One region of the Kocuria sp. CPCC 205263 genome, then DNA from elsewhere that is predicted to be linked to it. Evidence: predicted binding sites of a transcription regulator. Region 1 holds the regulator's gene; the other holds the start of a gene.
What was found. The regulator HspR, encoded in region 1, represses chaperone genes until heat shock. The targets are predictions, from matches to a motif close to AAGTTGAGTCNNNNNGACTCAACTT.
Positions count from the first base shown of each region.

Region 1 (15,049 bases):
CCTCACCGATCTCCTGCTGGAGGGGGAGCTCCCCGACGGCCCCGCGTTCCCGCGTGGTGTGCGCGGCCGGGTCTGCGTGACGGTCCCCGTGCTCACGCTGCTGGGGTGCCGTCCCGGCGGCCCGGGAGCCGGCGTGCCCGCGGACGCCCCGGTGCTCGAGGGTCACGGCCCGATCAGCGCGGACGTCGCCCGGGAGCTGGCCGCCGGTGCGGCCTCGTGGCATCGCGTGCTGACCCATCCCGTTACCGGCGCCGTTCTCGACCACGACCGCACCACCTACGCCGTGCCCGCGGATCTGCGCCGCCGGCTGCGGCTGCGCGACGGGACCTGTCGTTTTCCGGGGTGCCGGCGGCGGGCCGAGCGCTGCGACCTCGACCACACGGTGGCGTGGCAGGACGGCGGCCGGACGGCCGCGGACAACCTGGCCCACCTGTGCCGCCACCACCACCTCGTCAAGCACCGCCACGGTGCCCTCGGCCGCTGGTCGGTGCGGCAGCCGGGGCCGGCGCCCGCCGGCGGAGTGCTCGAGTGGACCTCACCGGCCGGACGGACCTACCGGACCGTGCCGGCCCCCTCGGCCGGTGCCACGTCGGGCGGTGCCACATCGGGCGGACCGGTCCCGGACGTCGGTGAGCGAGGCAACTCCGTGCCCGAGGACGCAGACCCTCCCCCCTTCTGACCGCCTAACCGGGCGCGGTCCGGCCCTCTGACAGTGCTGCGCCGAGGGCCGGACGGTCCCGAGGATCAGGCGGGTGGGCGGCCCGGGTCCTCCGCCGTGGTCTCCACCGACAGGCGGCAGCCCATGCTGTGGGTCTCCTCGGGCTCGAGGTGGACGGCGTCGGCGTGGGTGTTGGCGCCCTCCACGCACACGAAGTCCGTCCAGCCGTCCGGCCCCACGTCGGGCATCGCCGCCGCCATCTCCGCCCCGGGGTTCCACACCACGGTGGTGCCGGAGTTCTTCTTCCGGATCCGCAGCACCCGCCCCAGCACGGGGTCCACCACGGCGACGTCGCCGGTCGAGCGGTACACCCGGTCGGTCTCGCCGTCGAACCGGAGGTCCCCCTCCTGGACGCAGTCCTCCCGGTCCAGGACCTTGTCGCGGTAGGACGCCCCGTCCAGCCCCTCGACCCGGATCTTCCGCACGTCCCCCACCACCAGGTAGGCGTGCAGGGCCTCCTCGAAGTCGAACGGGCGCTCACCGGTGTTGGTGACGCTCAGCTCGAGGGACAGCTCGGTGCCGAAGCGCACCACGCAGTAGGCCTCGAACTGGTACGGGAACTGTTCCCGGTGCGCGGGATCGGTGACGTCCGCGTCCGAGAGCCGGTAGACGATCATCGCCTCGTGGTCCGAGGACTCGCGCGACTCGACGTGCCACGGGAGCGTGCGGGCGAAGCCGTGCTTGGGCTCGCGCCCGCCCTCCGCCCCGTCCGCGAACCAGGGGAAGCAGATCGGGACACCTCCGCGCACGGGCTTGCCCGTCTCGAGCGCGGTGCTCGGGGACAGCCACAGCACCGGGGCGTGGCCCGTGGGGATCCAGTCGATCACGTGCGCGCCCTGGTCGTGGACGGCGCCGGTGGCGTCCGCGCAGGAGAACAGGCGGGGCTCGGGGAGTTCGCTCATGCCCCTCAGGCTAGACCGAGGGCCCGGTCCCCGTCAGGAGGCCGGGCCCTCGTGCTCCGACAGCCGTCAGACGCCGGTGCGCTCGTACGAGTCGATCGCTCCGGGATGGCCCTCCATGAACGCGTCGACCTGGCGGCGGTCCGCCCGCAGCTTGGGGTCGTGGTCCAGGTAGTGCCTGGTCTCGCGGACGACCAGCCCGGAGAGGAGCAGCAGCCCGAGGAGGTTGGGCAGGGCCATGAGGCCGTTCATCACGTCGGCGAAGTTCCACACCACCGCCAGCGGCACGGTGCAGCCCACGAACACGACCAGGGAGAACACGACCCGGTAGGGCATCACGGCCGGCCGGCCGAAGAGCCGCTCCATGCACCGCTCGCCGTAGTAGGCCCACCCGAGGATCGTCGAGTAGGCGAACATCACGAGCCCGATGGTGACCACGTAGTGGCCCCACTGCCCGGGCAGGCCCTGGCTGAAGGCGTCGCCGGTCATGGTCGCGGCGAAGTCCGCCCCCTGCTCCCAGACCCCGGTGGTGATGAGCACGAGTCCCGTGCAGGTCACCACGATGATGGTGTCGATGAAGGTCTGGGTCATGGAGACCAGCCCCTGGCGGACCGGGTGGGTGGTCTGGGCCGCGGCCGCTGCGATCGCGGCCGATCCCATGCCGGACTCGTTGGAGAAGATGCCGCGGGCCACGCCCATCTGCACGGCCAACATGATGGCCGATCCGGCGAACCCGCCGACGGCCGCCGTGCCGGAGAACGCGTCGGTGAAGATCAGGACGACCGCCTGCGGGATGGCCGCGACGTTGACGACGAGGATGAACAGGGCGCCCAGGACGTAGAAGAGGATCATGACGGGGACGAAGCCCGCCGTGACCTTCCCGATGGACTTGATCCCGCCCACGAGCACGGCGAGCGTCAGCACGGCGAGCACCACACCGGTGATCCAGGTGGGGACGCTGAACGAGCTCTCCAGGTTGGAGGCGATGGAGTTGCCCTGGGTCATGTTGCCGATGCCGAACGCGGCCAGCGCGGCGGCGACGGCGAAGAAGATCGCCAGGAACTTCCCGAACCCGTTGCGGATGCCGCGCTCCAGGTAGTACTGCGGGCCGCCGGAGATCTCACCCTTGGCGTCCGTGGTGCGGAACCGCACGGCCAGGAACGCCTCGGAGTACTTGGAGGCCATGCCGAGCAGACCGGTGACCCACATCCAGAACAGGGCGCCGGGCCCGCCGATCGAGATCGCGGTGGCCACGCCCACGATGTTGCCGGTGCCCACGGTGGCCGCGAGCGCCGTGGTCAGCGCCTGGAACTGGGAGACGTCGCCGCCGCGGGCGTCCGCGTCCTTGCGGTCGAACAGGGCCAGTCGCAGCGCGGAGCCCAGCTTGTGGAACTGCAGCCCGCCCAGCCGGACGGTCAGGTACAGGCCGGTGAGCAGCAGCAGGGGGATGAGGACGTAGGGCCCCCAGATGATGCCGCCCAGCTCGCCGAGGGCATTCTCGATGGTTTGGAGCATGTGTTCTCCCGTGGGTGTCGGGTGGATCAGGAATCGGGCCGGGACGGGACTGTGACCTCCGTCTCGGCAGAAGGCATCTAATCACAGGTCCGCTGCTCCCCCGGTCAGGGACCGATGGATCGGCCACAGTGTGGCCCCTGCCCGTTTCCGCCCGGTTACGGGCCGGACGGGGCGGCGGGGCCCTCCGGCGCCCGCCGCGAGAGGCGGCGGGCGAGCAGCACGGCTCCCGCGGCGAGCAGCGAGCACACCGCCATGGACACGGCCATCGGGAGGGCGGTGTGCTGACCGGCCAGGCCGGTCAGCGGGCTCACGAGCCCGCCCAGGAGGAACTGGACCAGTCCGAGCACCGCCGACCCGGCCCCGGCCCGGCCCGGGACCCGGCCCTGGGCGAGGGCCACGGCGTTGCCCATGACGAAGCCGATGCAGGTCTGGCTCACGAAGAGGTGCGCCAGGGTGGTCCACCCGGTGATCCCGGCCAGCACCAGGCCCAGGCCCACCACGTTGACGGCGGCCATGACCACGATCGCGGTGCGGAGGATCGTGCCGGGCTCGACCCGGTCGACGAGGCGGGTGTTGACGACCGCGCCCAGGATGGAGCCGCCCGCGTTGACGGCGAACACCACGGAGTAGCCGAGCGCCGAGTAGCCGAGCACGTTCTGCAGCACGAAGGAGGAGGCGGAGATGTAGGAGAACAGGGCGCCGAACGCGAGTCCGAAGGCGAGGGCGTAGGCCATGAAGGACGGGGTGCGCAGCACCCGCCAGGACCCGGTGACGACGGCGCCGACCCCGCCGCGGTGCCGCCGGTGCGGGGGCAGGGTCTCGGGGACCACGAGCACGGAGCACGCCAGCATCAGCAGCCCGAACGCCGCGAGCACCCAGAACACGGTCTGCCACGGGGCCACCGTGGCGATCACCCCGCCCAGGAGCGGGGCCACCACCGGGGCGAGGGAGGTGATGGTCGCGAGGATCGAGAACAGCTTCGCGGCCCCGCGGCCGGAGGCGATGTCCGAGACCACCGCGCGGGCGATCACGACGCCGGCCGCCCCGGCGAGGCCCTGCACCGCGCGCAGGACCAGCACCGTCCCGATGGTCGGGGCCAGGACCACGGCGACGGAGCTGAGCAGGAACAGCGCGTTGCCGGCCACCATGAGCCGGTGCCGGCCCAGCACGTCGGACACGGGCCCGAGCAGGAACTGCCCCACGGCCATGCCGACCATGTACGTGGTCAGCGTCAGCTGCACCGCGGAGGCCGACGCCCCGAAGTGCCCGGCCATGGCAGGCATCGAGGCCAGGTACATGTCGGTGGCCATCGGGCTCACCGCGCTGAGGATCCCCAGCGCCGCCACCAGCACCACCCGGTCCTTGCCGCCGGAGAGGCGCAGGCGGGAGCGCACGGGGTCGTCGGGCGGCGATGAGCTCACGGGAGGTCCTTCGGCACGGGTCGGCAGGGCGGGCGCGGGGCGCGCCTCATGCTATCGACGCCGCGACGTGGCGAAGGACGAGGGACAGACATGAGGGACGAGGACGAGGGACGGGGATGAGGGACTGCGACGGGGACCAGGGACAGCGACAGCGACAGCGACAGCGACAATGTCCTCATGAGACTCGCCGTGTACACCGGGGCATCCCTCGGCTCCGACCCCCTGTTCCCCGAGGCCGCCCGAGCCTTCGCCGCAACCCTCGCCCGCCGCGGCGTGGGCGTCGTCTACGGCGGCGGCCACGTGGGGCTGATGGGCGTCGTCGCCGACGCCGCGCTGGCCGCCGGGGGCGAGGTGGTCGGGGTCATGCCGCAGTCGCTCGTCGACGACAAGACGGCTCACACGGGGCTGACCGAGCTGCGCATCGTCCGGACGATGCACGAGCGCAAGGCGGAGATGGCCGCGCTCGCCGACGGGTTCGTGGCCCTGCCCGGCGGCCTGGGCACCCTCGAGGAGATCTTCGAGGCGTGGACCTGGCTGCAGGTGGGGGTGCACGCCAAGCCGGTTGGCTTCCTGGACGTGGCCGGATACTGGAGGCCCCTGCTGGATGCGGTGGCCTCGATGTCCGCGGCCGGTCTCGTGCGCCCCGAGTACCGGGACGCCGCCGTGGTCGCCCAGGACTCGGACGAGCTGCTCGCCCGGTTCGCAGCGTGGGAGGCGCCCCGCCGGCGCTGGTCCGAGCCGCCCGTTCCCGGCGCCGACGCGCCCGCCGCCCGCCCAGCCCCTAGGATGTAGGGCGATGAGCGAGCACACCCCTTCCCCCGCCGAGAACCCCGCGCAGGGCCCCGTCCCCGAGGCGTTCCACCGCCGGCCGTACTCCTTCGTGCGCCGCGGCGACCGCCTCACCGCCCGCCGCCAGAAGGCCTGGGACGACTGGGCGCCCACCCGGGTGCTCGACGTCCCGCGCGTGCGCACGGACACCTCCGTCCACCCCGACCACGAGTTCGACGCGGCCGCGGCCTTCGGGCGCGAGGCGCCGCTGGTCGTGGAGGTCGGCTCCGGGCTCGGCGAGGCGGTCGTGCACGCCGCCGCCCAGGACCCGGCGCGGAACTTCCTCGCCGTCGAGGTGTACAAGCCCGGGATCGCGGATCTGCTGCTCAAGGCGGCCCAGGCCGGGGTGGACAACGTCCGTGTGGCGCAGGCCAACGCGCCCGAGGTCCTGGAGCACATGCTCGCCCCGGCCTCGGTCGACGAGCTGTGGGTGTTCTTCCCGGACCCCTGGCACAAGACCCGCCACCACAAGCGGCGCCTGGTCTCCCCCGCGTTCGCCGAGCTCGCCGCCCGGGTGCTCGTCCCGGGCGGGCTGTGGCGGCTCGCCACGGACTGGCAGGAGTACGCCCTGGTGATGCGCGAGGTGCTCGACGCGTCCCCGCAGTTCGAGAACGTCCACCCGGGCCCGCTCGCCGACGACGAGCACCCGGACACCGGGTGGGCCCCGCGCTGGGAGGGACGGGTCCTCACGAGCTTCGAGCGCAAGGCGCGGGAGGCGGGCCGCGTCCCCCGCGACCTCGTCTACCGCCGGACGGCGTGAGCGCCGTCCCCGGCGCGGAGCGCAGCGGCGTGCGCGCAGTGCCCGGCCCGGAGCGGGACGGCTTCGTCGTCGTGCCCCCGGGCGATCCCCGCGCGCAGCCGCTGTTCGAGGGCCTGCACCACGAGTACGTGGAGCGCTACGGTCCCGAGATCGGGGCGGAGGAGATGGCCGAGCACCCCGTCGACGACTTCACGGCCCCCGCCGGAGCGCTCCTGCTCCTCCGCGAGGGCGGCACGACGGTGGGCGGTGGCGCGTTCCGCCGGTACGACGACGCCACGGCGGAGCTCAAGCGGGTGTGGACCGCCCCGGCGCACCGCCGGCGGGGGATCTCGCGGCGGATCCTGGCCGAGCTCGAGCGGCTCGCCGCCGCGGCGCGCTACCGGCGCATCCACCTCACCACGGGCAGCCGCCAGCCGGAGGCGGCCGCCCTGTACCGCAGCAGCGGATACGTCCTGCTGCCCGGGACCGCCCGGGTCTATCCGGGCGGCGTGTACGACGTGGGCTTCGAGAAGCACCTGCGCTGACCGCCCGGCCGGGCACCGGTGCGGCTCAGCGCTCCTGCTGGCGCGGGGGCCGGTACAGCACCACGGCCTGCGAGATCTTGCGGGCCCGGGGGCGGGCGCCGCGGGCCATGCGCACCACGTCCCCGCCGACGCCTGCGGCGAAGATCCGCGAGGACTCCTCGGCCCGGTCCCGGGCGTCCTCGAGCTCCTGGGACAGCTCCGCCACCCGCGACCGCAGGGCCGCAACCTGGTTCTCCAGCTGGAGGATGCGCCGGATGCCCTCGAGGGACACACCCTGCTGGGACAGCACCTGGATCTGCTGCAGCTTCTCGATGTCGCGCTGCGAGTAGCGGCGGGCGCGTCCGGGGGCGCGGGACGGCCTGACGAGGCCGAGCCGGTCGTACTGGCGCAGCGTCTGCGGGTGCATCTCCGCGATCTCCGCGGCCACGGAGATCACGAACAGCGGCTGGTCGGCGTCCAGTGCCATCTCACACCCGTGCCTTCTCGGCCAGGCGGGCCCGGGGGTCCTCGTCCGCGGTCGCCTCGGCGAACGCCCGGACGGCGGCCTGCGCCTGCTCGTCCAGCTCGGCCGGCACGTGCACCTCGACCGTCACGATAAGGTTGCCCGTGCCCTTGGCCGTGCCGAACCCGCGCCCCTTGACGCGGAAGCGCCGGCCCGAGGACGTGCCCGCCGGCACCTTCACGCGCACGGTGCCGCCGTCCAGCACGGGCACCTCGATCGTGGCGCCCAGGGCCGCCTCGGGGAACGTGATCGGCACGGTGACCTCGACGTCGTCCGTGCCCTCGACGCGCCGGAAGAAGGGGTGCGGGGTCACGTGGACGGTGACGTAGAGGTCGCCGGCCCCGCCGGCACCCGAGTGGCCCTTGCCGGCGAGCTTGAGCTTCTGCCCGTCGCGCACGCCGCGCGGGATCCGCACCGTGGTCTCCTGGCCGTTGCCCCGGCGCAGCTTGACCGTGGTGCCGTGCACCGAGGAGCGGAACGGGATGGTCGTCTCCGTCCGGATGTCCTCCCCGCGCGCCGGCGGGGCCTGGTAGCCGCCCGGCGCCCCGTACCCGGTCTGACCGCCGAACTGGGCGAACAGGTCCTCGAACCCGCCCGGGCCGCCGGGGCCGCCCGCGCCGCCGGTGGAGTAGGTCGTGCGGCGGCGGCGTCCTCCGCCGCCTTCGCCGAAGATGTCGCCGAAGAGGTCCTCGAAGTTGGCCGAGCCCCCGGCGCCGCCGGGGCCGCCGGCGGTGAAGCGCGCCCCGGAGCCCATCGCGCGGATCGCGTCGTACTGCTTGCGCTCCTCGGGGTCGGAGAGCACGGAGTTCGCCTCGGTGATGTCCTTGAACCGCTGCTCGGCCTCCGTGTCCCCCGGGTTCTGGTCCGGGTGGTACTGGCGGGCGAGCTTGCGGTAGGCCTTCTTGACATCGGCGGCGGACGCGTCCTTGGAGACGCCGAGAATGCTGTAGAAGTCCTTGTCGATCCAGTCCTGGCTGGCCATGACGCCTCCTTTCTGTGGGGCCGGTGGGGGTCCTGCGGAGCAGGACCCGGTGGTGGTCCGGGGGTCGTCCCCGGCGCGGCGGCGCCGGGGACGGGTGGACGGGTCAGGGGAGGCCCGACGGACGGGCCTCCCCTGACGTCGCCGGGATCAGGCCGGGTCCGGCCTCACTCGGCGACCGCGACGGCGACCTGGGCCGGCCGCACCACGCGCTCGCCGATCCGGAAGCCGGAGCGCAGCACCATCGAGACCTGGTCCGGCTCGACCTCGCTCGTGGGCTGCTGCAGCACCGCCTCGTGGACGTTCGGGTCGAACTTCTCCCCGACCTCCCCGAGGCGCACCAGCCCGTGCCGCACGAGGGTCTCCTCGAGCTTGTTCGCGATCGCCGCGAATGGGCCGTCGGTGAGGTCGCCCGCCTGCCGGGCCGCGTCGATGTCGTCGAACACCGGCAGCAGCGTCTGCAGGAGGTCGCCCGTCACGAAGGTCCGCAGCTGCTCCTTCTCGCGCGCCGTGCGGTGCTTGAAGTTCACGAACTCGGCCTGCAGCCGGCGCAGCTCCTCGAGCCGCTCCTCGGCGAGGGCGGCCGCCGGGGACTCCTCCGCGGCGGCCGGCGCCGGTGCGGCGTCCCCGGACTCCGCGTCCGTCGACTGGGGCGTCGAGAGGATGTCGTCCACCGTCAGGCCCTCCGGGCCGGCCTCCTCGCGGGGGCCGGCGCCGGAGTCCTGCGCGGACTGCTCGCCGGGGTGGGCGGCGGGGTCGCCGGGAACGCTCCCGGCGCCGTGGTCGTCCGCGTTCTCGTCGGGTCCTGGCGTGGGGTCGGGCATGCTCACTTCTTCTCGTCCTCGTCGTCGACGACCTCGGCGTCGACGATGTCCTCGTCACCGGTGGCACCGGTGGCGCCCGCGCCCGGGGCGCCCTCGGCGCCCTCGGTCTGCGACTGCGCGTAGAGGGCCTCGCCGAGCTTGGTCTGGGACTGCTGCAGCTTGTCGTAGGCCGACTTCACGGCGTCCTCGTCCTCGCCCTCGAGCGCCTTCTTCAGGGCGTCGACGTCCGCCTGCACCTCGGACTTGACGTCCGCGGGCAGCTTCTCATCGTTGTCCTTCAGGAGCTTGTCGACGGAGTACGCCTGCTGCTCCGCGTTGTTGCGCAGGTCGGCCGCCTCGCGGCGCACCCGGTCCGCCTCGGCGTTGGCCTCGGCGTCCTTGACCATCCGGTCGATGTCCTCTTTGGAGAGGGAGGACCCGCCCGTGATGGTCATCGACTGCTCGGTGCCGGTGCCCTTGTCCTTCGCGGAGACGTGCACGATGCCGTTGGCGTCGATGTCGAAGGTGACCTCGATCTGCGGCATCCCGCGCGGGGCGGGGGCGATGCCGGTCAGCTCGAAGGTGCCCAGGTTCTTGTTGTCCCGGGTGAACTGGCGCTCGCCCTGGAAGACCTGGATGGACACGGACGGCTGGTTGTCCTCGGCGGTGGTGAAGGTCTCGGACCGCTTGGTGGGGATGGCCGTGTTGCGCTCGATGAGCTTGGTCATCACGCCGCCCTTGGTCTCGATGCCCAGCGACAGCGGGGTCACGTCGATGAGCAGCACGTCCTTGCGGTCGCCCTTGAGCACGCCCGCCTGGATCGCGGCGCCGACGGCGACGACCTCGTCCGGGTTCACGCCCTTGTTGGGCTCCTTGCCGGCCAGGCGCTGGACGGTCTCCGCGACGGCGGGCATGCGGGTCGAGCCGCCCACCAGCACCACGTGGTCGATGTCGGACACGGAGATGCCGGCCTCGGCGATGACGTCCTTGAACGGCTTCTCGGTGCGCTCGAGCAGGTCCCGGGTGAGCTCCTCGAACTTGGCGCGGGTGAGACGCTCGTCCAGGTGCACCGGGCCCTCGGGGGTCACGGACAGGTACTGCAGGGAGATGCTGGTGCTGGTCGCGGAGGACAGCTCCTTCTTGGCCTGCTCCGCGGTCTCCTTCAGGCGCTGCAGGGCGATCTTGTCCTTGGACAGGTCCGCACCGGTCTTCGACTTCACCTGCGCCAGCAGCCAGTCGACCACGCGCTGGTCCCAGTCGTCGCCGCCGAGGCGGTTGTCGCCGGCGGTCGAGCGGACCTGGATGGTGGAGAAGTCGTCCTCGTCCTTGCCGACCTCCAGCAGGGAGACGTCGAAGGTGCCGCCGCCGAGGTCGAAGACCAGGATGAGCTCGTCCTCCTTGCCCTTCTCCAGGCCGTAGGCGAGCGCCGCGGCGGTGGGCTCGTTGACGATGCGCAGCACGTTCATGCCGGCGATCTCACCGGCCTCCTTGGTGGCCTGGCGCTCGGCGTCGTTGAAGTACGCCGGGACGGTGATCACGGCGTCGGTGACCTTGTCGCCGAGGTAGGACTCGGCGTCGGTCTTGAGCTTCATCAGGATGCGCGCCGAGATCTCCTGCGGCGTGTACTTCTTACCGTCGATGTCGGTGGACCACCCGGTGCCCATGTGGCGCTTCACCGAGGCGATCGTGCGGTCCACGTTGGTGACGGCCTGGCGCTTGGCGATGTCGCCCACCAGGGTCTCGCCGTCCTTGGAGAAGGCGACGACGGACGGCGTGGTCCGGTTGCCCTCGGCGTTGGCGATGACGGTGGGCTCGCCGCCCTCCAGCACGGACACCACGGAGTTGGTGGTGCCGAGGTCGATTCCTACTGCACGAGACATGGACGTGTTCTCCTTCGGGTCGAGCTGAACCGGGCGGGCCGTACCGGCCCCGTTGGGGTCCCGGAGGTCTCAGTTCTTGAGTTTTCCTGGCTCAAGTCTGCCACGTGAGCCGCTGATGTCAACTTAAGTTGAGCCACATCGACTCAACCCGGGGTGCCGGGTGATGTGAGACGCCGCGCACTCCCTGCCGCTGGGGCAGGACGTCGGATACCGTGGAGTGTTTGAGCCCGTTCCCGCGGGCCACCGCCACACCCCCCGGGTCCGCCCCGCACGTCACCGCACGCACCGACACGACACCGCACGCACCCCGACACCTCAGGAGCCACCGTGAGCACCACGCCACCCCATTCGCCGCATCCGTCCAGTGAGGCCGACGGCTCCCGCCGGCCGAAGCCGCGGGAGGTGCTGCGGGAGATCAACTACCCGCACGGCATCCACCCCGCCCTCGTCCCCGGCATCGCCGTCGAGGACCAGAAGCTGCACTACGGCACGGACAAGGTGGTCTTCACCGTCACCGCCGCGCTGATCGTGGGGTTCATCGCCTGGGGCGTGCTCTCCACCGAGTCCCTGACGGCCGCCTCCACCGCGGCCCTGGGCTGGGTGACCGGCAACACCGGGTGGTTCTTCACCGCCCTGTCCACGGCCGCCGTGCTGTTCATGCTCGTCGTCGGCTTCACCCGGACCGGGCGGATCCCCCTGGGCATGGACGACGAGAAGCCCGAGTACTCCTTCTTCTCCTGGCTCGCCATGCTCTTCGCCGCCGGCATGGGCATCGGCCTCATGTTCTACGGCGCCTCCGAGCCACTCAGCCACTTCGGCGCCGGCGTGCCCGGCTTCGGGGCGGAGCCCGGCTCCGAGGAGATGACCGTCTACGCCCTCGTCCAGACGGCCTTCCACTGGGGTCTCAACCCCTGGGCCATGTACGCCGTGGTCGGGGCGGCCGTCGCGTACGGCGCCTACCGCCGCGGACGCTCCCCGCTCATCAGCCGGATCTTCGTGCCGCTCATCGGCCAGCGGCGCGCCGAGGGCGGCCTGGGCCGGCTCATCGACGTGTTCGCCATCTTCGCGACCCTCTTCGGCACCGCGGCCTCGCTCGGGATCGGCGCGCTGCAGATCTCCCGGGGCCTCGAGATCGTCGCCGGCTGGGGACCGGTCGGCAACGGCGGGCTCATCGCGATCATCGCCGTCCTCACCGCCGCCTTCGTGGTCTCGGCGGTCTCCGGCGTGGCCCGCGGCATCCGCTACCTCTCCAACACGAACCTGCTGCTGGCCTTCCTGCTGGCCCTGTTCGTGTTCGTGGCCGGGCCCACCGTCCTGATCCTGGACCTGGTCCCCGCCGTGTTCAGCACCTACCTGCAGGAGTACCTCTGGATGACCGGTCAGACCGGCGGCTGGGGCGAGGACGCGACCGCCTTCGCGGGCGGCTGGACCGTCTTCTACTGGGCCTGGTGGCTGTCCTGGTCCCCGTTCGTCGGCATGTTCATCGCGAAGATCTCCCGCGGCCGCACGCTGCGCCAGTTCGTGACCGTGGTGCTCGTGGTCCCCTCCTCGATGTGCGTGCTCTGGTTCGTGGTCATCGGCGGCACGTCCATGTACCTCCAGCGCACCGGGACCGACCTGGCCGCCGCGGGCGGCCAGGAGGCCGCGCTCTTCGGCATGCTCGACGCCCTGCCCTTCGGCGCGATCACCTCGGTGCTCGCCATGGTCGTCATCGGCATCTTCTTCGTGACCAGCGCGGACTCCGCGTCCATCGTCATGGGCACGCTGTCCCAGCGGGGCCAGCCGGAGCCGAACCGGCCGATCGTCGTGTTCTGGGGCCTGTGCCTCGGCGGCATCGCCTCGGTCATGATGCTCGTGGGCGGCGACGACGCCCTGACCGGCATGCAGAACCTCGTGACCGTCTCGGCCCTGCCGTTCGCGGTGATCGTCGCCTTCCTGATGGTCTCCTTCTACAAGGACCTGCGCAGCGACCCCGCCACGATCCGCCACGCGTTCGCCCTCACGGCGGTGCGCAAGGCCGTGATCCACGGCATCGAGGAGCACGGCGACGACTTCGCCCTCCAGGTGGAGCACGCCCCGGGCGCCCGTGCCGCCGGCGAGACCTTCGACTCCCACGACCCGGCCGTCACCGACTGGTACCGGCGGGTCGACGAGAACGGCGAGGAGATCGACCTCGCCGCGCAGACCGGTTCGGCCTCCGGCCAGCAGGCTGACCAGGAGCAGGAGCGTCCGGACGCCCGGCAGGAACGACTGGACCCGGACGAGCAGCGACCGCTCGACCCGACCGTCCGCCGGCCCTGACCGGACCCGCGCCGTGCGGCCGTCGCCCCTGGGGGCGGCGGCCGCACTTCTCGTGCCGGGACCGGACGGCTTAGACTGCCCGCTATGTATTCGATCGTGGCCGTGTGCACCGGCAACATCTGCCGCTCGCCCATGGCGGAGTTCGCCCTGCGCCGCGCCTTCGAGGCCGCAGGACTGGCCGAGCGCGTGCGGATCGACTCGGCCGGCGTCAGCGACGAGGAGCTCGGCAACCCCGTGGACCCCCGCGCCGGCGACCTCCTGCGCCGCGAGGGGCTCGACGCCTCCGCGCACGCGGCCCAGGTCTTCGACCCCGTCCGCTTCGGCGACCGGGACCTCGTGCTCGCCCTGGACGTGGTGCACTGGCAGCGCCTGCGGGCGCTCGCACCGGACCCCTCCGCCGCCGCCAAGGTGCGGCTGCTGCGGGAGTTCGACCCCGCCGTCGAGGACCTCGAGCACGGCGATCTGGGGATCTACGACCCCTGGTACGGGGGCCCCGAGGACTTCGAGTCCACCTGGGGCATGATCGACGCCGCCGTGCCGGGCGTGGTCCGCGCCGTCGTCCGGGAGCTCGGCGCCGACCGGCGAGCCGCGCCGGGCCCCGCGCAGGACGCCGGACGCGCGTGATCGACATCGAGCTCGAGCTGGATCCGGCGCTCGCCGCGGCCCACCCCGCCGGCACCAACCTGGCGCGGCTGCTCCCCTCCCCCACCCGCCGCCCGTACCTCATCGGCATCGACGGGCGCTCGGGGGCCGGCAAGACCAGCCTCGCCGAGCAGCTCGCCGCGGTGCTGCGCCCGGTGCGGGACGTGACGCTCTTCCACCTCGAGGACCTCTACCCGGGCTGGGACGGGCTAGGCCCCGGCCGCCGCACCTACGTGGACGAGGTCCTCACGCACCTCGACCAGGGCCGGGACGCCGAGTGGAGCGCCTGGGACTGGGTCACCGGCTCCCCGGGGACCCCGCGGCTGACCCGCGTGGCGGAGGTCGTGATCCTGGAGGGCGTCGGCGCGTGCAGCGCCGAGGCCCGGGAGCTGCTGGACGTCTCCGTATGGGTCGAGCTGCCCACCGCTCTACGCTACGACCGCGCGCTGAGCCGTGACGGCTCCTACTACGCCGAGCACTGGGACCGCTGGGCCGCCCAGGAGGACGCCTACCTGGCGGAGGACCACGTCTGGGAACAGGTGGACATCCTGCACCCCGGCCCGGTCTGCTGAGCCCCGCGACCGCACCGACAGGAGGATCCGTGACCAGCACCGTCGTCGTCCTCGACGCCGCCCACCCGGAGGGCGTCCTCGCCGATCCGTCCGTCCCGCTCGTGCGGATCGACGACCAGGGGCTCACCCGGGGAGACGGTGTCTTCGAGACCATGCGCGCCGTCGACGGGCTCGTGCAGAAGTTCGAGGCCCACCACCAGCGGCTGTCGGCCTCCGCGCGGCTGGCGCAGCTGCCCGTGCCGTCGGCGCGGGACGTGCGCGGGGCGGTGGAGCTGGCGCTCGCCCACGCCGCCCCCGGCGGGGAGGGCGGCCTGGGGGCCGAGCACGCCGTCAAGGTGGTGATCAGCCGCGGCACCCCGGCGGACGGCCCGTGGTCTTGGATCGTGGTGAGCCCCGTGCCGGAGACGACGTTCCGGCAGCGCCGGGACGGCGTGACCGCGGTGCTGCTGCCGCGCGGCCACGACCCCGCCCAGGACGCGGGGTACCCGTGGCTGCTCCCCGGGGCCAAGACGCTCTCCTACGCGATCAACATGGCCGCCCTGCGCCACGCCCGCTCCCTCGGCGCGGACGAGGCGGTCTTCACCACGGAGGGGCGCAGGATCCTGGAGGGCGCGACGTCCTCCGTGGTCTGCGCCCGGGTGCGCGCCGGCCGCCGCACCCTGCTGACGCCGGAGCCCTCGCACGGGATCCTGCCGGGCACCACGC
Region 1 is NZ_JAVKPV010000001.1:219,137-234,185, forward strand. It holds gene RF647_RS01010 (DUF222 domain-containing protein) at 1-679, shown strand, start outside; gene RF647_RS01015 (D-hexose-6-phosphate mutarotase) at 745-1,620, opposite strand; gene RF647_RS01020 (alanine/glycine:cation symporter family protein) at 1,687-3,132, opposite strand; gene RF647_RS01025 (multidrug effflux MFS transporter) at 3,288-4,553, opposite strand; gene RF647_RS01030 (TIGR00730 family Rossman fold protein) at 4,731-5,345, shown strand; gene trmB (tRNA (guanosine(46)-N7)-methyltransferase TrmB) at 5,350-6,141, shown strand; gene RF647_RS01040 (GNAT family N-acetyltransferase) at 6,138-6,665, shown strand; gene RF647_RS01045 (heat shock protein transcriptional repressor HspR) at 6,691-7,131, opposite strand; gene RF647_RS01050 (DnaJ C-terminal domain-containing protein) at 7,133-8,149, opposite strand; gene RF647_RS01055 (nucleotide exchange factor GrpE) at 8,314-8,976, opposite strand; gene dnaK (molecular chaperone DnaK) at 8,973-10,829, opposite strand; gene RF647_RS01065 (BCCT family transporter) at 11,157-13,130, shown strand; gene RF647_RS01070 (low molecular weight protein-tyrosine-phosphatase) at 13,215-13,754, shown strand; gene RF647_RS01075 (uridine kinase) at 13,751-14,344, shown strand; gene RF647_RS01080 (aminotransferase class IV) at 14,374-15,049, shown strand, end outside.

Region 2 (15,049 bases), on a different contig from region 1:
TGGGGACCTGGGTGGACCGTCTACGAGTTTAGGCGATGGCGCAGCACCCGGTCCCGTCCGGCGTGGGCGGCCCGGCCGACGACCCGCTCGAGGGGTCCCTGGCCCCGGGTGCGGTGCCACAGGACGGCGAACACGGCGCCCACCAGGACGTGCACCAGGAACCACAGCACCGGCCGCTCGTAGTGCAGCTCCAGGAAGAGCCCGAGCAGGTGCGCCGAGTACAGGGTGAGCGTCATCGAGCCGGCCGCGACCAGCGGCAGCAGCACCTGCTCGGTCCGGCGGGCCACGAGGAGGCACAGGCCGAGCACGAGGGCGCCGGTGCCCACCCCGCTCAGCAGGGCGAGCGGGGTGTTGGTGTGCGGCCCGGTCACGGCCAGCCACCACCAGGTGGCGGAGGGCAGGACGGGGTCCGGCCCGTACACGAGGACGTCCTGGACGTCCCCCCGGCCCAGGGAGGGGCTCGCGGCGAGCAGCCGCTCGATGCCGCCGAGGGGGTGCAGCAGCAGCCAGGAGGTGACGGCGGAGAACACCGCGAGCGCGGCACCGCCGATCGCGAGGCCTGCCTGCGTGCGCACGGCCGAGAGGTCCAGCCGCCCCAGGGCCAGGCCTGCGAGGAGGTAGACGAGGTACGTCACCCCGGGGTACGAACCGGTCACGAGCAGCTGGGCGAGGGTGGTGCCCGGCTCGGTGACGAGCTCGGCGAGGCCGGGGTTGTAGACGGTGAACCCGGGCAGCACGGGGCCGAGCGAGTGGACCAGCACGGGGCCGAGCACGGCGAGCCCCGCCGCCCAGGCGAGCAGGGCGCGCACGGACAGGTGCAGGAAGGGCAGGGCGAGCAGGAAGAACACGCCGTAGTAGACCAGGATGTTGTAGGCGGGCGGGTCGCCGGGCGAGAGCTGGTTGATCAGCAGCCCCAGCGCGGTGATGAGCACCGCGCGCACGAGCAGGCCGGCCCGGTCGGCGGTCATCCGCCGGCCCTCGTGCACCCGGGTCCCGCCCGAGCCGAGGGCCAGGCCCACGCCGGCGAGGAGGGCGAAGAGGGCGGCGGCCCGGCCCGAGAACAGCGTCCACTGGGCGGTGGCCTCGAAGGCCTCCGGGTCCCAGGACGGCAGGATGTGCACGGAGACCATGCCGAGCAGGGCGAGGCCGCGGGCCGCGTCGATCCCGACCAGGCGCCGGCGGGCGGGCGGGCCCGCGGACGGCTCCGCGGCCCGGGCCTGTCCGGCGGGGTGGCGGGTGTGCAGCATGGCGGTGGTTCCCCTCTCGTGGTGCCCCGCGGGCGCCTGCCCGGGGGTCCGGGCCTCCGGGCCCGGTCGTGGATCCACTCCAGCAGACGGGGATGTGGCGCTCTTATCGGCTTCCTGTGCCGGGGCTGTGAAGTGCGTCCGCGAACGATCCGCAGGTGATCGGGGGCCGGGGCGGCGCTACGCTGAGGACGGTCCGAGGACGCCGGTGCCGCCGGCGGGGACCAGGAGGGATTCCGTCGTGACCGAGCCCGTGCAGCGGCCCACCGCCGTGGACCTCCCGCGCCTGCGGCACCCCGACGGCGCACCGGTGCGCGCCCTCGTCGTCGACGACGAGCCGCTGCTGGCCCAGATGGTGTCCATGGGGCTGTCGATGCTGGGCTGGCAGGTGCGCTCCGCCCACGACGGTGACGCCGCGGTGGCCGAGGCCCGCGGCTTCCGGCCCGACGTCCTGGTGCTGGACGTCATGCTCCCGGGGTGCTCGGGGGTGGAGGTGCTCGAGCGGATCCGATCCTTCTCCCCCACCGTCCCGGCCCTGTTCCTCACCGCGAAGGACAGCACCGAGGACCGCATCACCGGCCTGGCTGCGGGAGGGGACGACTACGTGACGAAGCCGTTCGACATGGAGGAGCTGCTGCTGCGGCTGCACCGCCTGGTGCAGCGCGCGGGCATCGCCCACCCGGACGCCGCGGAGCTGGTCGTGGGCGACCTCGTACTCAACGCGGACACCCGGGAGGTCAGCCGCGGGGGCGACGAGATCACGCTGACGGCCACCCAGTTCGACCTGCTCCGCTGCCTCATGGAGAACGCGCGCCGGGTGCTGAGCAAGCCGCAGCTCCTCGAGCAGGTCTGGGGCTACGACTTCGGCGGCCAGACCAACGTGGTGGAGCTCTACATCTCCTACCTGCGCAAGAAGATCGACGCCGGGCGCCCGCCCATGATCCACACCGTGCGCGGCGCCGGCTACGTGCTCAAACCGGCCGAGTGAGCACCCGCCGAGGACGTGCCGCCCCATGAGCACCGGCCCCACGAGCACCGATCCGACCAGCGCCGGCCCCACGGGCACCGGCCCGACGGGCACCGATCCGACGGGCCCGGAAGCGACCGGGGCGCGGGCCCGGCCGCGGGGCGCGGGCCGGGCGCTGCAGCTGCGCACCAAGCTGCTGCTGACGGTCCTGGCGCTGCTGACCGTCGCCTGCGCCGCCGTGGGCGCCCTGGGTCTCGCGGTCCTCAACGTGTCCCTGGGCGAGCAGCTGGACGGCAGGGTCCGGGACGCCTCCTTCCGCACGATCGAGTACGGGGTCCGTGCCGCCGCCGGGCCCTCGGAGGAGCTCGAGGCCATGATGGACGTCCCCGCGCAGGGCGCCGGCACCCTCAACGCCCGGGTCGTCGACGGCGAGGTGGTCCGCGCCGGGCTCTTCGCCCCCGACGGGACGCGGCAGGAGCTGACCGACGAGGACCGGCGGCGGATCGGGGAGCTCGTGACGGCGCTCGGCGCCGAGTCGGACGACGAGGGGGGCCGGCAGTGGGGCCCCGTGGACGTGGAGCTGGCCGTGGGCGGCTACCGCGTTCTGGTGGTCGACGACCCGTGGGACTGGGGCCTCGTGCTGACCGGTCTGCCGCTGGCCGACAAGGAGGACACCCTGCGCAGCTTCGGGGTGAGCACCGCGGCGATCTCGACCGGCGCCATCGCCGCCACGGGGCTGGTCGGGCTCGTCGTCGTCCGGCGCACCCTGCGCCCCGTGGAGCGGCTCTCCGACGTGGCGACCCGCGTTTCGGAGCTCGACCTCGACCACGGGGAGGTGGTCCTGCCAGTGGGGGCCGTGGCGCCGGCCGCGCACCCGGACACGGAGGTGGGCCGACTCGGCCACGCCTTCGGGCGGATGCTGGACAACGTAGCCCACGCGCTGACCGCCCGCCAGCGCAGCGAGACGCGCGTGCGCCGGTTCGTGGCCGACGCCAGCCACGAGCTGCGCACTCCCCTGGCCAGCATCCGCGGCTACGCGGAGCTGATCCGGCTCACGGAGCCGATGAGCGCGCAGGGCCGCAGCTCCCTGTCCCGGGTGGAGTCCGAGGCGGCCCGGATGACCGCGCTCGTCGAGGACCTGCTGCTGCTCGCGCGCCTGGACGAGGGCCGGGCCGTGGTCACCGAGGACGTCGACCTCCTCGAGCTGGTGGTCGAGACCGTCAGCGACCTCCGGGTCGCGGCGCCCGGCCACGTCTGGCGCCTCGAGCTGCCCGACGAGCCCGTGCTCGTGCGCGGGGACCCGGCCCAGCTGCGCCAGGTGCTCATCAACCTGCTCGCCAACGCCCACCAGCACACGCCCGCGGGGACGACGGTCACGGCCTCGCTCGGGACGGAGGCGGCCGCCGGACCGGGGCCCGGCGGCGAGGCCGTGCTCGCCGTGGGCGACGACGGCCCCGGCATCGGCGCCGACTTCCTCGAGCACATCTTCTTCCGCTTCGCCCGGGAGGACCACGCCCGCGCCGCGAGCTCCCGCGGCGCCGGCCTGGGCCTTTCGATCGTCGACGCCATCGTGCGCGCCCACCACGGGCGGATCGACGTCAGCAGCGTCCCGGGCTGCACCCGGTTCACCGTCCGCCTCCCCCTGGCCGACCGCTGAGCGGACGCGGCTTGCCCCCGCGGCCCCCGGGCCGTTTAATGAGCTGGTCAGGAACCGTCGGCACGGACGGCCGTCCCCGCTCCAGTGCCAAACCGCAACGCCGCGTCCGGGGTCCGTCGCGTGCCGCGTGCTGGGGGTTTCTCCGTGCGGTTCCGAGGGGTCGCGGACGCCGCACCCACCTTCCGGAGGAACTCTCGTGAACGCACTGCCCACCGCCCCGTTCACCGCCTCCCTGCCGCGCATCCAGGGCGCGGACGCGCTGCCGCAGGCGGTCGACCAGCTGCGCATCCCCCACGAGGCCGTGATCTTCGACATGGACGGGGTGGTCACGGACACCGCCGCCGTGCACGCGGCGGCCTGGAAGACCCTCTTCGACACGATCCTGGCCGACGACCGGCTCGAGCCGGCCGAGCCCGGCACCACGGTGGACCGCCGGCCCTTCGACGCCGACGCCGACTACCGCCACTACGTGGACGGGAGGCGGCGCGAGGACGGGATCCGCTCCCTGCTCGCCGCCCGGGGCGCCTGCCTGCCGGAGGGCGACGAGACGCCGGGGGCGTGGACGGTGCAGGGCCAGGCCGTGCTGAAGAACACCTACTTCCAGGACGCCCTGCAGGTCCAGGGCGTCCGGGTGTTCGAGAAGACCGTGGCGCTCATCGAGCGGCTGCGCGCCGCCGGGGTGCCGGTGGGTCTCGTCACCGCGAGCCGCAACAGCGTCCCCGTGCTGGCGGCGGCCGGGCTGCAGGACTCCTTCGACATCATCGTGGACGGCCACTTCGCCGCCGAGCACGGGCTGCCCGGCAAGCCGGCGCCGGACACGTTCCTGACCTGCGCGAAGATGCTCGGGGTGGACCCGGCCCGGTCCGCGGTGGTGGAGGACGCCGTGTCCGGGGTGCAGGCCGCGGCCGCCGGCGGCTTCGGCATGGTGGTGGGGGTTCGCCGCCACGGCGAGCGCAAGGACCTGTACCGGGCCGGGGCCACGATCGTGCTCAACGACGTCGGCGAGCTCGACCTCGGCGCCCGCCGCGACGACCCCTGGAAGCTGGTCTTCGAGGGCTTCGACCCGGCCACCGAGGCCCGGCGGGAGACCCTGCTGACGCTGGCCAACGGCTACATGGGCGTGCGCGGGTCCGCCTGCGAGTTCCCCGACAACGGGGTGCACTACCCCGGCAACTATCTGGCCGGCATCTTCAACCGGGTGGTGAGCCACCTGAGCGGCCGCGACGTCGAGCACGAGTCCATGGTCAACGCCCCCAACTGGACCCACCTGGACCTGCGGGTCTCCGGCGGCGACTGGTGGTCGGAGGGCGGGCTGCTCCCGTCCGACGAGCGGATCGAGCTCGACCTGCGCCGCGGCCTGCTCATCCGGTCCCTGGTCCTCACCGATCTCAACGGCGACCGGGGCGAGGACGGGGCCCACGCCCGGCTGGAGATCGTCCAGCGCCGCCTCGTGTCGCTGCGCTTCCGCCACCTGGGGGCGCAGGAGACCACGGTGACCGCCCGGGGGTTCTCGGGGCGGCTGCACCTGCGCACGGGCATCGACCCCAGCGTGCGCAACAACGGGGTCGCGGAGTACCAGGACCTCAACGACCACCACCTGGTGGACCTCGAGTCGACCTCGCTGCCCGACGACCACGAGACCCTGCTCTCGCACGTGCGCACCACCCAGTCCAAGATCGAGATCACCACGGCCCAGCGCACCACCATCGAGGGCGGCCAGAACGTCCGGGAGCGCCGCGAGATCCGGCCCGGCGGCACCGAGTTCCGCCGCCACCAGGTCAACATCGCCGACGGCCGCCCCGTGATCATCGACTCGACCACGGCCGTGGTCACGAGCCGCGACGCCGCGATCGGCTCGCCCCGCGAGGGCGCCCTCGCGGAGCTCGACCGCAACCCCAGCGGCGTCCGGGGCCTGCTGCCCTCGCACGAGATCGAGTGGTCCCTGCTGTGGGACCGCTTCGACGTGGACGTGTGCCCGGACCCGGAGGAGCGCACCGGGGAGCTGCCCATCACCCAGCTGGCGCTGCGCGTGCACCTGTTCCACGTGGCCCAGACGCTGGCGCCGCACATGTCCCTGCGCGACGCCGGCGTCCCGGCCCGCGGCCTGCACGGCGAGGGCTACCGGGGGCACATCTTCTGGGACGAGCTCTACATCCTCCCGGTCGTCAACCTGCACCAGCCGCAGGTGACGCGCGCGCTGCTCTCCTACCGGTGGCGCCGGCTGCCCATGGCCAAGCACCGGGCCACCGAGTTCGGGCTCGAGGGCGCAGCGTTCCCGTGGCAGTCCGGCTCGGACGGCCGGGAGGAGACCCCGCCGGAGCTGTTTAACCACCACTCCAACCGGTGGCTGCCGGACAACTCGTGGCGGCAGTTCCACGTGGGCCTCGCGATCGCCTACAACGCCTGGATCTACTACGAGACCACCGGTGACCTCGACTGGCTGGCGGGGCAGGGCTCGGAGCTGATCATCGGGATCACCCGGCTGTTCGCGTCCCTCACCGACTACGACCCCGCGGACGGCCGCTACCACATCGCCGGCGTCATGGGCCCGGACGAGTACCACGACGGCCCGCGCGGCCAGCACGGCGGCGGTCTGAAGGACAACGCCTACACGAACGTGCTGGCGGCCTGGCTGTTCCGGCACAGCGCCCACATCTTCCACGACATGGTGGAGCACCAGCGCGAGGAGCTCTCCGCCCGCTTCGACCTCTCGGCCGAGGAGGTCGGGACCTGGCAGCGGATGGCCGAGCGGATGTTCGTGCCGTTCAACACGGACGGCACCATCAGCCAGTTCCACGGCTACGACGACCTCGACGAGCTGGACTGGGAGTACTACCGGGCCAAGTACCGCAACATCGGCCGCCTCGACCTCCTGCTGGAGAACGAGGGCGACATGACCAACAACTACAAGCTGGCCAAGCAGGCCGACACGATCATGCTGGTCTACCTCTTCGGCCCCGACGGCCTCGTCGAGGAGCTCGGCCGGATGGGCTACGAGGTGGACCACGCCGCCATCGAGCGCACCGTCGACTTCTACATCGCGCGGTCCTCGCACGGTTCCTCCCTGTCCCGGGTGGTCAACGCCTCGGTGCTCGCCTGGCTGAACCCGGACCGTTCGTGGTCCTCGTTCCAGGATTCCCTCCTGGTGGACCTCGACGACACCCAGGGCGGGACCACGGGCGAGGGCATCCACCTGGGCGCCATGGCCGGCTCCGTCGACGTCGTGACCCGCGCCTACGCGGGGCTGCGCGTGCGCGGCGGCTGGCTCGAGTTCGACCCGGCCCTGCCGAGCCAGCTGGACACCGTCTCGTTCACGGTGCTGTACCGCGGCCAGGTGATCCGGGTCTGCATCGACCACCACGTCCTGGAGCTCGAGGGTGCCTCCCGGCGCGCGGACGACGTCACGATCCACGTGCACGGCGCGGAGTACGTGCTCAAGGGCGGCCAGAAGATCCGCGTGGCCATCCAGCACCGGCACCAGCGCGCCCAGCGGCCGGCCGTCACGCGGCAGGGCGTCTGAGCCGCGGGCGGCGGGCCCGCCGCTAGGCTGGGACCATGGCACACTCCACGACGCCCGGACTGGTCCTCCCGCACGGGGGGCACGAGCCCCGGATCGACTCCTCCGCCTTTGTGGCCCCGACCGCCACGGTCGTGGGTGACGCCGAGCTGGGACCGGAGTCCGGGGTCTTCTACGGCGCCGTGGTGCGCGGCGACCGCTCCCCCGTCCGGCTGGGCGCGCGGTCCAACCTGCAGGACAACGTGGTGGTCCACTCCGACCCCGGCCACCCCTGCACGATCGGCGCGGACGTGAGCGTCGGCCACGGCGCCGTGGTGCACGGGTGCACCGTGGAGGACGATGTCCTGATCGGGATGAACGCGACCGTCCTCAACGGCGCCGTGATCGGCACGGGCTCGCTGGTGGCCGCGGGCGCCGTCGTCCTCGAGGGCACCGTGGTGCCGCCCCGGTCCCTCGTGGCGGGGGTGCCGGCCAGGGTCCGGCGCGAGCTCACGGACGAGGAGCAGGAGAAGGTCCGCGCCAACGCGCGCACCTACGTCCAGCTCTCCGCCGAGCACCGCCGGCTCACCGCCTGAGCCGGGCCCGGCGGCCCGTCACTGCGCCGCGAGGGTGCGCGCGTAGTCCAGGTACGCGCCGTGGTCGAAGCCGGGCAGCAGGCACGACTGCACCACCCAGCCCTGCAGCACCGAGAGGATGGCCTGGGCGAACATGCCGGCCCACTCGCGGGCCGCGTCGTCGTCGAGGCCCAGCTCCTCGACCGCCCACCGCCCGTAGCGCTCCTCCACCCGGTCCCGCACGCGCCCCAGGTGTTCCCCGGCCAGCGCGGCCAGACCGGGGTTGCTCACCGCCCCGCCCCACGTGATGAGCAGCAGGCGGGTGGTGGCGGGATCCGCCGCCAGCCGCTCCAGCAGTCCCACGACCCACGCCGCGGGGTCGGTGCCGGGCTCGTCCTCCGCGGCCGCGAGGACCCGGTCCAGGGCCGCGCGGGCGGCCGCGGCCACGAGCTCCTGCTTGCTCGGGAAGTGGTTGTAGAGCGCCCCCGCGGACAGCCCCGTGGCGGCGATGATGCGGTGCATCGACGCCCCCTCGTAGCCGTGCTCGAGGAAGCACTCGCTGGCGGCGGCCACGATCTCGCGGCGGCGCTCGTCCTTGTACTGCTGGCTCACCCGGGGCACGGGCTCAGCCTACGCCACGAACGGTCGTTCGATCGGAGCCGGCGGGCGGGATCCCGGCGGCGGGCGGCGTGGCAGAATGCGCCCATGCCTGCCCAGACCCTCAGCCCGTTCGTCGACGCCTCCCTCGACGCCGCCCACCTGGACGACCCCGGCACCGCGACCGGCCGCACGCTCGGATGGGGCGTGGTCAGCACCGCCGACATCGCGGAGAAGGTGGTCCCGGACATCGCGGCGCTGCCCGACGCCCGGCTCGTGGCCGTGAGCTCGCGGGACCAGGACCGCGCCGAGGACTTCGCCCGCCGGCACGGGGTGGAGCGGGCCTACGGCGGCACCGCCACGAGCACCGGACTGGACCGGCTCGCGGCCGATCCGGACGTGGAGATCGTCTACGTGGCCACCCCGCACGGCTACCACCACCGGGACGTCTCGGCGCTGCTGCGGGCCGGCAAGCACGTGGTGTGCGAGAAGGCCCTCGCCATGACCGCGGCGGAGGTCCGGGACCTGCTCCGCCTGGCCCGCGAGCACGGCGTCTTCCTCATGGAGGCCGTCTGGACCCGCATGACCCCCGGCTTCCGCACCGCGATGCGCTGGGTCCGGGAGGGCCGGCTCGGCCGGGTCCTCTCGGTCGAGGGGTCCATCGGCACGCACCGGGCCCTGGACCCGGCCCACCGCCTGTTCCGCCGGGCCGACGGCGGCGGGGTGCTGCTGGACATGATGGTCTACCCCCTGACGTGGACCTCCGCGGTCCTGGGGGCCCCGGAGCGCTGGAGCGCCCGCGCGGAGCTCGGCGCCACGGACGTGGACCTGGACACCGCCCTGACCCTGGACTTCGGGCATGGCCGGGCGCACGTGAGCGGCACCCTGTCCGCCACGGTCCCCCACCAGGTGACGATCAGCGGCACGGACGGCTGGCTGCGGGTGGACGGACGGATCAACTGCCCGACCACCCTGGTGCTGCAGACCGCCGAGGGCGCCCGCAGGGGCGCCGCCCCCGTCGTGGAGCGCGTGGACGTGGCGGGCGCCGGATACGTGTTCGAGATGCGCGAGGCCACCCGCTGCGTGCAGCAGGGCCTGCTCGAGTCCCCCGTGATGCCGTGGGCCGACTCCCTCGAGCTCGTGGAGCTCTTCGACCGGGTGCGGGCGCAGATCGGCGTGCGGTATCCCCACGACGCCCGCTGAGGGCGGTTCGCCCTGGGCGATGGGGGCCGGGACCCGTTGAAGACCGCGAGGAGCGGGATTATCATGGTCAACAGTTGAGTTGATCGGACTCAACTAAGTGTCGAAGACATTGCTCATATGGTTGAGGAGATGATTGACGTGGCCACGATGTTCACCCCGTTCAACGATTTCGACCGGCTCGCCGCCTCGCTGTTCGCCCGGCAGGGCCTGCGCGAGATGCCCATGGACCTGTACCGGGACGGCGACCAGTACATCCTGCGGGCGGACCTGCCCGGCATCGACCCGGAGAGCGTCGACGTCGACGTCGACGGCCAGCTGCTGACCATCCGCGCGGAGCGGGAGCTGCCCGAGGTGCAGGACGTCCAGTGGATCACCCGGGAGCGGCAGAGCTCCTCGTTCGTCCGCCAGCTCAACCTGGGCCAGGGCATCGACATCCAGAACATCGCCGCGAACTACGACAACGGCGTGCTCACGGTCACGATCCCCGTCTCGGCGCAGGCCAAGCCGCGCAAGATCCAGGTGGTCTCCGGCCAGGGCGAGCAGCAGGCCCTGGGCGAGGGCCGGGACGAGTCCGGCGACCGCGTGATCGGCGAGGGCGAGCTCGTCAACGGCGCCGGGGCCACCCAGTCCACGGAGGGCTGAGCCCGGCCCCCGGCACCGGCACGCCCCGGACGGGGCCCCACGGCCACGGGCCCGTTCCCCGCGGGGAACGGGCCCGCCGCCGTGCCATGGCCGCCCGCGCCCTCCGGCCGGACGGCGGGCCCGGCCAGCGGGCGGGGCGCCGCCTCGGGTATCTTGGCACCAGGAAGCACCACCACCGATCCGACGACATCCTGGGAGACAGCCCGCACATGGCCAAGATCATCTACACCCGCACCGACGAGGCGCCCCTGCTCGCCACCTACTCCTTCAAGCCGATCATCGACGCCTACGCCTCGACCGCCGGCGTCGAGGTGGAGACCCGCGACATCTCCCTGGCCGGGCGCATCATCGCCGCGTTCGGCGACCGCCTCCCCGAGGAGCAGCGGGTGGACGACGCCCTCGCCGAGCTCGGCGAGCTGGCCAAGAAGCCCGAGGCCAACATCATCAAGCTGCCCAACATCTCCGCCTCCGTCCCGCAGCTGAAGGCCGCGGTCAAGGAGCTGCAGGAGCAGGGCGTCGCCCTCCCCGACTACCCGGACGAGCCCCGCACCGAGGAGGAGAAGGAGACCCGGGCCCGCTACGACAAGATCAAGGGCTCCGCGGTCAACCCGGTGCTGCGCGAGGGCAACTCGGACCGCCGCGCCCCCGCCTCGGTCAAGAACTACGTCCGCAAGAACCCGCACCGCATGGGCGAGTGGACGGCGGAGTCGAGGACGAACGTCGCCACGATGGACGCCGACGACTTCCGGGACAACGAGAAGTCCGTGGTCATGGACGGCGACGACACCCTGACGATCCGCCTGGTGGCCGAGGACGGCAGCACCACGGTGCTCAAGGAGTCCGTCCCCGTGCTGGCCGGCGAGGTCATCGACGGCACCGTGATGCGCGCAGCCGCCCTGGACGCGTTCCTCGCGGAGCAGGTCGAGCGCGCCAAGCGGGAGGACGTCCTGCTCTCGGTGCATCTGAAGGCCACCATGATGAAGGTCTCCGACCCGATCATCTTCGGCCACGTCATCGAGGCGTTCTTCCCGGAGCTCTTCGCCGCCCACGGCGCGGCCCTCGAGAAGGCGGGCCTCTCCCCCGCCAACGGGCTCGCGGCGATCCTCAACGGCCTCGACGCCCTGCCGGCCGACGTGCGCGACGACGTGCGGACCGCGATCGACAAGGGCCTCGCCGAGGGCCCGAAGCTCGCCATGGTGAACTCCGACAAGGGCATCACGAACCTGCACGTGCCCTCCGACGTCATCGTCGACGCGTCGATGCCGGCCATGATCCGCACCTCCGGGCACATGTGGGGCCCCGAGGGCGAGGAGGCGGACACCCTCGCGGTGCTGCCGGACAGCTCCTACGCCGGGGTCTACCAGGTGGTCATCGACGACTGCCGCGCCCACGGCGCGTTCGACCCGACCACCATGGGCTCCGTGCCCAACGTCGGCCTCATGGCGATGAAGGCGGAGGAGTACGGCTCCCACGACAAGACTTTCGAGATCCCTGTGCAGGGCACCGTCCAGGTCGTCGACTCCTCCGGCTCCGTGCTCATCGAGCATGAGGTCTCCCCCGGGGACATCTGGCGGGCGTGCCAGACGAAGGACGTCGCGATCCGCGACTGGGTCAAGCTCGCCGTGACCCGCGCGCGGGCCTCCGCGACGCCGGCCGTGTTCTGGCTGGACCGCACCCGCGCCCACGACACCAACCTCATCGCCAAGGTCGAGCAGTACCTGACCGAGCACGACACCGAGGGCCTGCAGATCGAGATCATGTCCCCCGAGGAGGCCACCGCGTTCTCGATCGAGCGGATCCGCCGCGGAGAGGACACCATCTCGGTCACCGGCAACGTGCTGCGCGACTACCTGACGGACCTGTTCCCGATCCTCGAGCTGGGCACCTCCGCGAAGATGCTCTCGGTGGTCCCGCTCATCAACGGCGGCGGGCTCTTCGAGACCGGCGCCGGCGGGTCCGCGCCGAAGCACGTCCAGCAGCTGGTGGAGGAGAACCACCTGCGCTGGGACAGCCTCGGGGAGTTCCTGGCCCTCGCCGCGAGCCTCGACCACCTGGCGACCACGGCCGACAACGAGCGCGCCCGGATCCTCGGCGAGACCCTCGACCGGGCCACGGGCACGTTCCTCGAGGAGAACAAGTCCCCGAGCCGGAAGGCCGGCGAGATCGACAACCGCGGCAGCCACTTCTACCTGGCCCTGTACTGGGCCCAGGAGCTGGCCCGCCAGGACGAGGACGCCGAGCTGGCCCAGGCCTTCGCCTCCGTGGCGGAGCAGCTGGCGGCCAACGAGGACGCGATCAACGAGGAGCTGCTCTCCGTGCAGGGTCGTCCCGCCGACATCGGCGGCTACTACCGCCCGGACGACGCCAAGACGTTCTCGGTGATGCGCCCCTCGGAGACCTTCAACCGGGTCCTCTCCTCGCTCAGCGCGTGAGCTGAGCGCGCGGGTCGCCCGCGCGCTCCGGCACGGGCAGCACGCACGGCAGCGGCCGCACTCCCACGGGGAGTGCGGCCGTTGCCGTGCGGGGGGCATGCCACCCGGGGCCGCCTGCCCGGAGGCGGCCCCGGAAGACGGCTCAGTGGAAGAAGTGCCGCGCCCCGGTGAAGTACATCGTCACGCCGGCGGCCTCGGCCGCGGCCACGACCTCCTCGTCCCGGATCGAGCCGCCGGGCTGGACCACGGCGCGCACGCCGGCGTCGAGGAGCACCTGGAGGCCGTCCGCGAACGGGAAGAACGCGTCCGAGGCCGCCACGGCGCCGCGCGCGCGCTCGGCGCCGTCCTCGCCCAGGGCGTTGGCCCGCTCCACGGAGAGCTTGCAGGAGTCCACCCGGTTGACCTGGCCCATGCCGATGCCCACGGACGCGCCGCGGTCGGCGAGCAGGATCGCGTTGGACTTCACCGCCCGCAGCGACGTCCACGCGAAGGCGAGGTCGGCGAGCGTCCGCTCGTCCGCCGGCTCCCCCGCGGCCAGCGTCCAGCCGGCGGGATCGTCGCCCGCGGCGTCGAGCCGGTCCGAGACCTGCAGCAGCGCGCCGCCGGAGATCTGCCGGTACTCGAGGACGTCCCGCTCGAAGCCCTCGGGCAGCTCGAGCAGGCGGATGTTCTTCTTGGCCTGCAGGATCTCCAGGGCCGCCGGCTCGAAGCCGGGGGCCACGACGACCTCGGTGAAGATGTCCTGCACCGTCTCGGCCATCGCCCGGGTCACGGTCCGGTTCGCGGCGATGACCCCGCCGTAGGCGGAGAGCGGGTCGCACGCGTGGGCCTTGCGGTGGGCGTCGGCGATCGGGTCCTCGGCGCCGGGGGTGGCCACGGCCAGCCCGCAGGGGTTGTTGTGCTTGACCACGGCCACGGCCGGCTCGTCGAAGTCGTAGGCGGCGCGCAGTGCGGCGTCGGCGTCCACGTAGTTGTTGTAGGACATCTCCTTGCCGTGCAGCTGGTCGGCCTGGGCGATGCCGGGGGACGCGGCCTCGTCCACGTAGAGCGCCCCCTTCTGGTGGGGGTTCTCGCCGTAGCGCAGGGAGGCCGAGCGCTGCAGGGCCAGGCCGGCGTAGGGCGGCCAGAAGTTGGCGTCCTCGTCCTGCTCGAACTGCTGGGCCGTCCAGGTGGCCACCGCGGTGTCGTAGGCGGCGGTGTGCGCGAACGCCGCGGCGGCCAGCCGGCGGCGTGCCCGCAGGTCGAAGCCGCCCGAGGCCGCCGCCTCCACGACCGCGTCGTAGGAGGACGGGTCCACGACCACGGACACGGCCGCGTGGTTCTTCGCGGCGGCCCGGACCATGGAGGGGCCGCCGATGTCGATCTGCTCGACAACCTCGTCCTGGCCCGCGCCGGAGCGCACGGTGTCCACGAACGGGTACAGGTTCACGACCACGAGGTCGAACGGCTCGATCTCCAGCTCGGCGAGCTGGTCCATGTGGTCCTGCTTCCGGCGGTCCGCGAGGATGCCCGCGTGCACCCGCGGGTGCAGGGTCTTGACCCGCCCCTCCAGGCACTCCTGGAACCCGGTGACCTCCGCGACCTCCGTCACCGGCACGCCCAGGTCGGCGATGCGCCGTGCGGTCGAGCCGGTGGACACGATCGCGACGCCGGCCCGGTGCAGCCCCGTGGCGAGACCCTCCAGCCCGGTCTTGTCGTAGACGGACACCAGCGCCCTCTTGAGGGGCACGCGGTCAAGCTGGGTGGGGCTCACAGGTTCTCCAAGCGTTCGAGGTCTGGGGTTGCCGGCGGGATCCGCCGGGAACCATTTTACGGACCTTCGCCGGGTCTGCTCACCGGGCGTCGTGCAGGGCTCCCTGCCGGGCCGCCGCGCCGAGCGTGCGCACGAGCAGCTCGCGCTCGGCGGCCTTGATCCGCTCGTGCAGCTGCGCCTCGGTGTCCCCCTCCTCCACGGGCACCGCCGCCTGCGCCAGGATCGGACCGGCGTCGACGTCGGCCACGACCTCATGGACGGTGACGCCGGTCACCTTCACCCCGTGCGCGAGGGCGTCCCGCACCGCGTGCGCCCCCGGGAAGGACGGCAGCAGCGAGGGGTGGGTGTTGACGATGCGCCCCGCGAACGCCTCGACGAACTCGGCGTCCACGATCCGCATGAACCCCGCGAAGACGATCCGGTCGGGCTCCCGGGCGGCCACCGCCTCCTGCAGGGCACGGTTCCACCGCGTCCGGTCCGGGT
Region 2 is NZ_JAVKPV010000002.1:50,020-65,068, reverse strand. It holds gene RF647_RS02735 (heparan-alpha-glucosaminide N-acetyltransferase domain-containing protein) at 21-1,247, opposite strand; gene RF647_RS02730 (response regulator transcription factor) at 1,486-2,232, shown strand; gene RF647_RS02725 (sensor histidine kinase) at 2,258-3,868, shown strand; gene RF647_RS02720 (beta-phosphoglucomutase family hydrolase) at 4,065-7,388, shown strand; gene RF647_RS02715 (gamma carbonic anhydrase family protein) at 7,424-7,960, shown strand; gene RF647_RS02710 (TetR/AcrR family transcriptional regulator) at 7,979-8,560, opposite strand; gene RF647_RS02705 (Gfo/Idh/MocA family protein) at 8,645-9,739, shown strand; gene RF647_RS02700 (Hsp20/alpha crystallin family protein) at 9,878-10,381, shown strand; gene RF647_RS02695 (NADP-dependent isocitrate dehydrogenase) at 10,591-12,813, shown strand; gene purH (bifunctional phosphoribosylaminoimidazolecarboxamide formyltransferase/IMP cyclohydrolase) at 12,956-14,566, opposite strand; gene purN (phosphoribosylglycinamide formyltransferase) at 14,646-15,049, opposite strand, start outside.
Region 2: RF647_RS02700 (Hsp20/alpha crystallin family protein) is a predicted target of HspR. The motif match lies at 9,811-9,835, and genes of this name have one in related genera.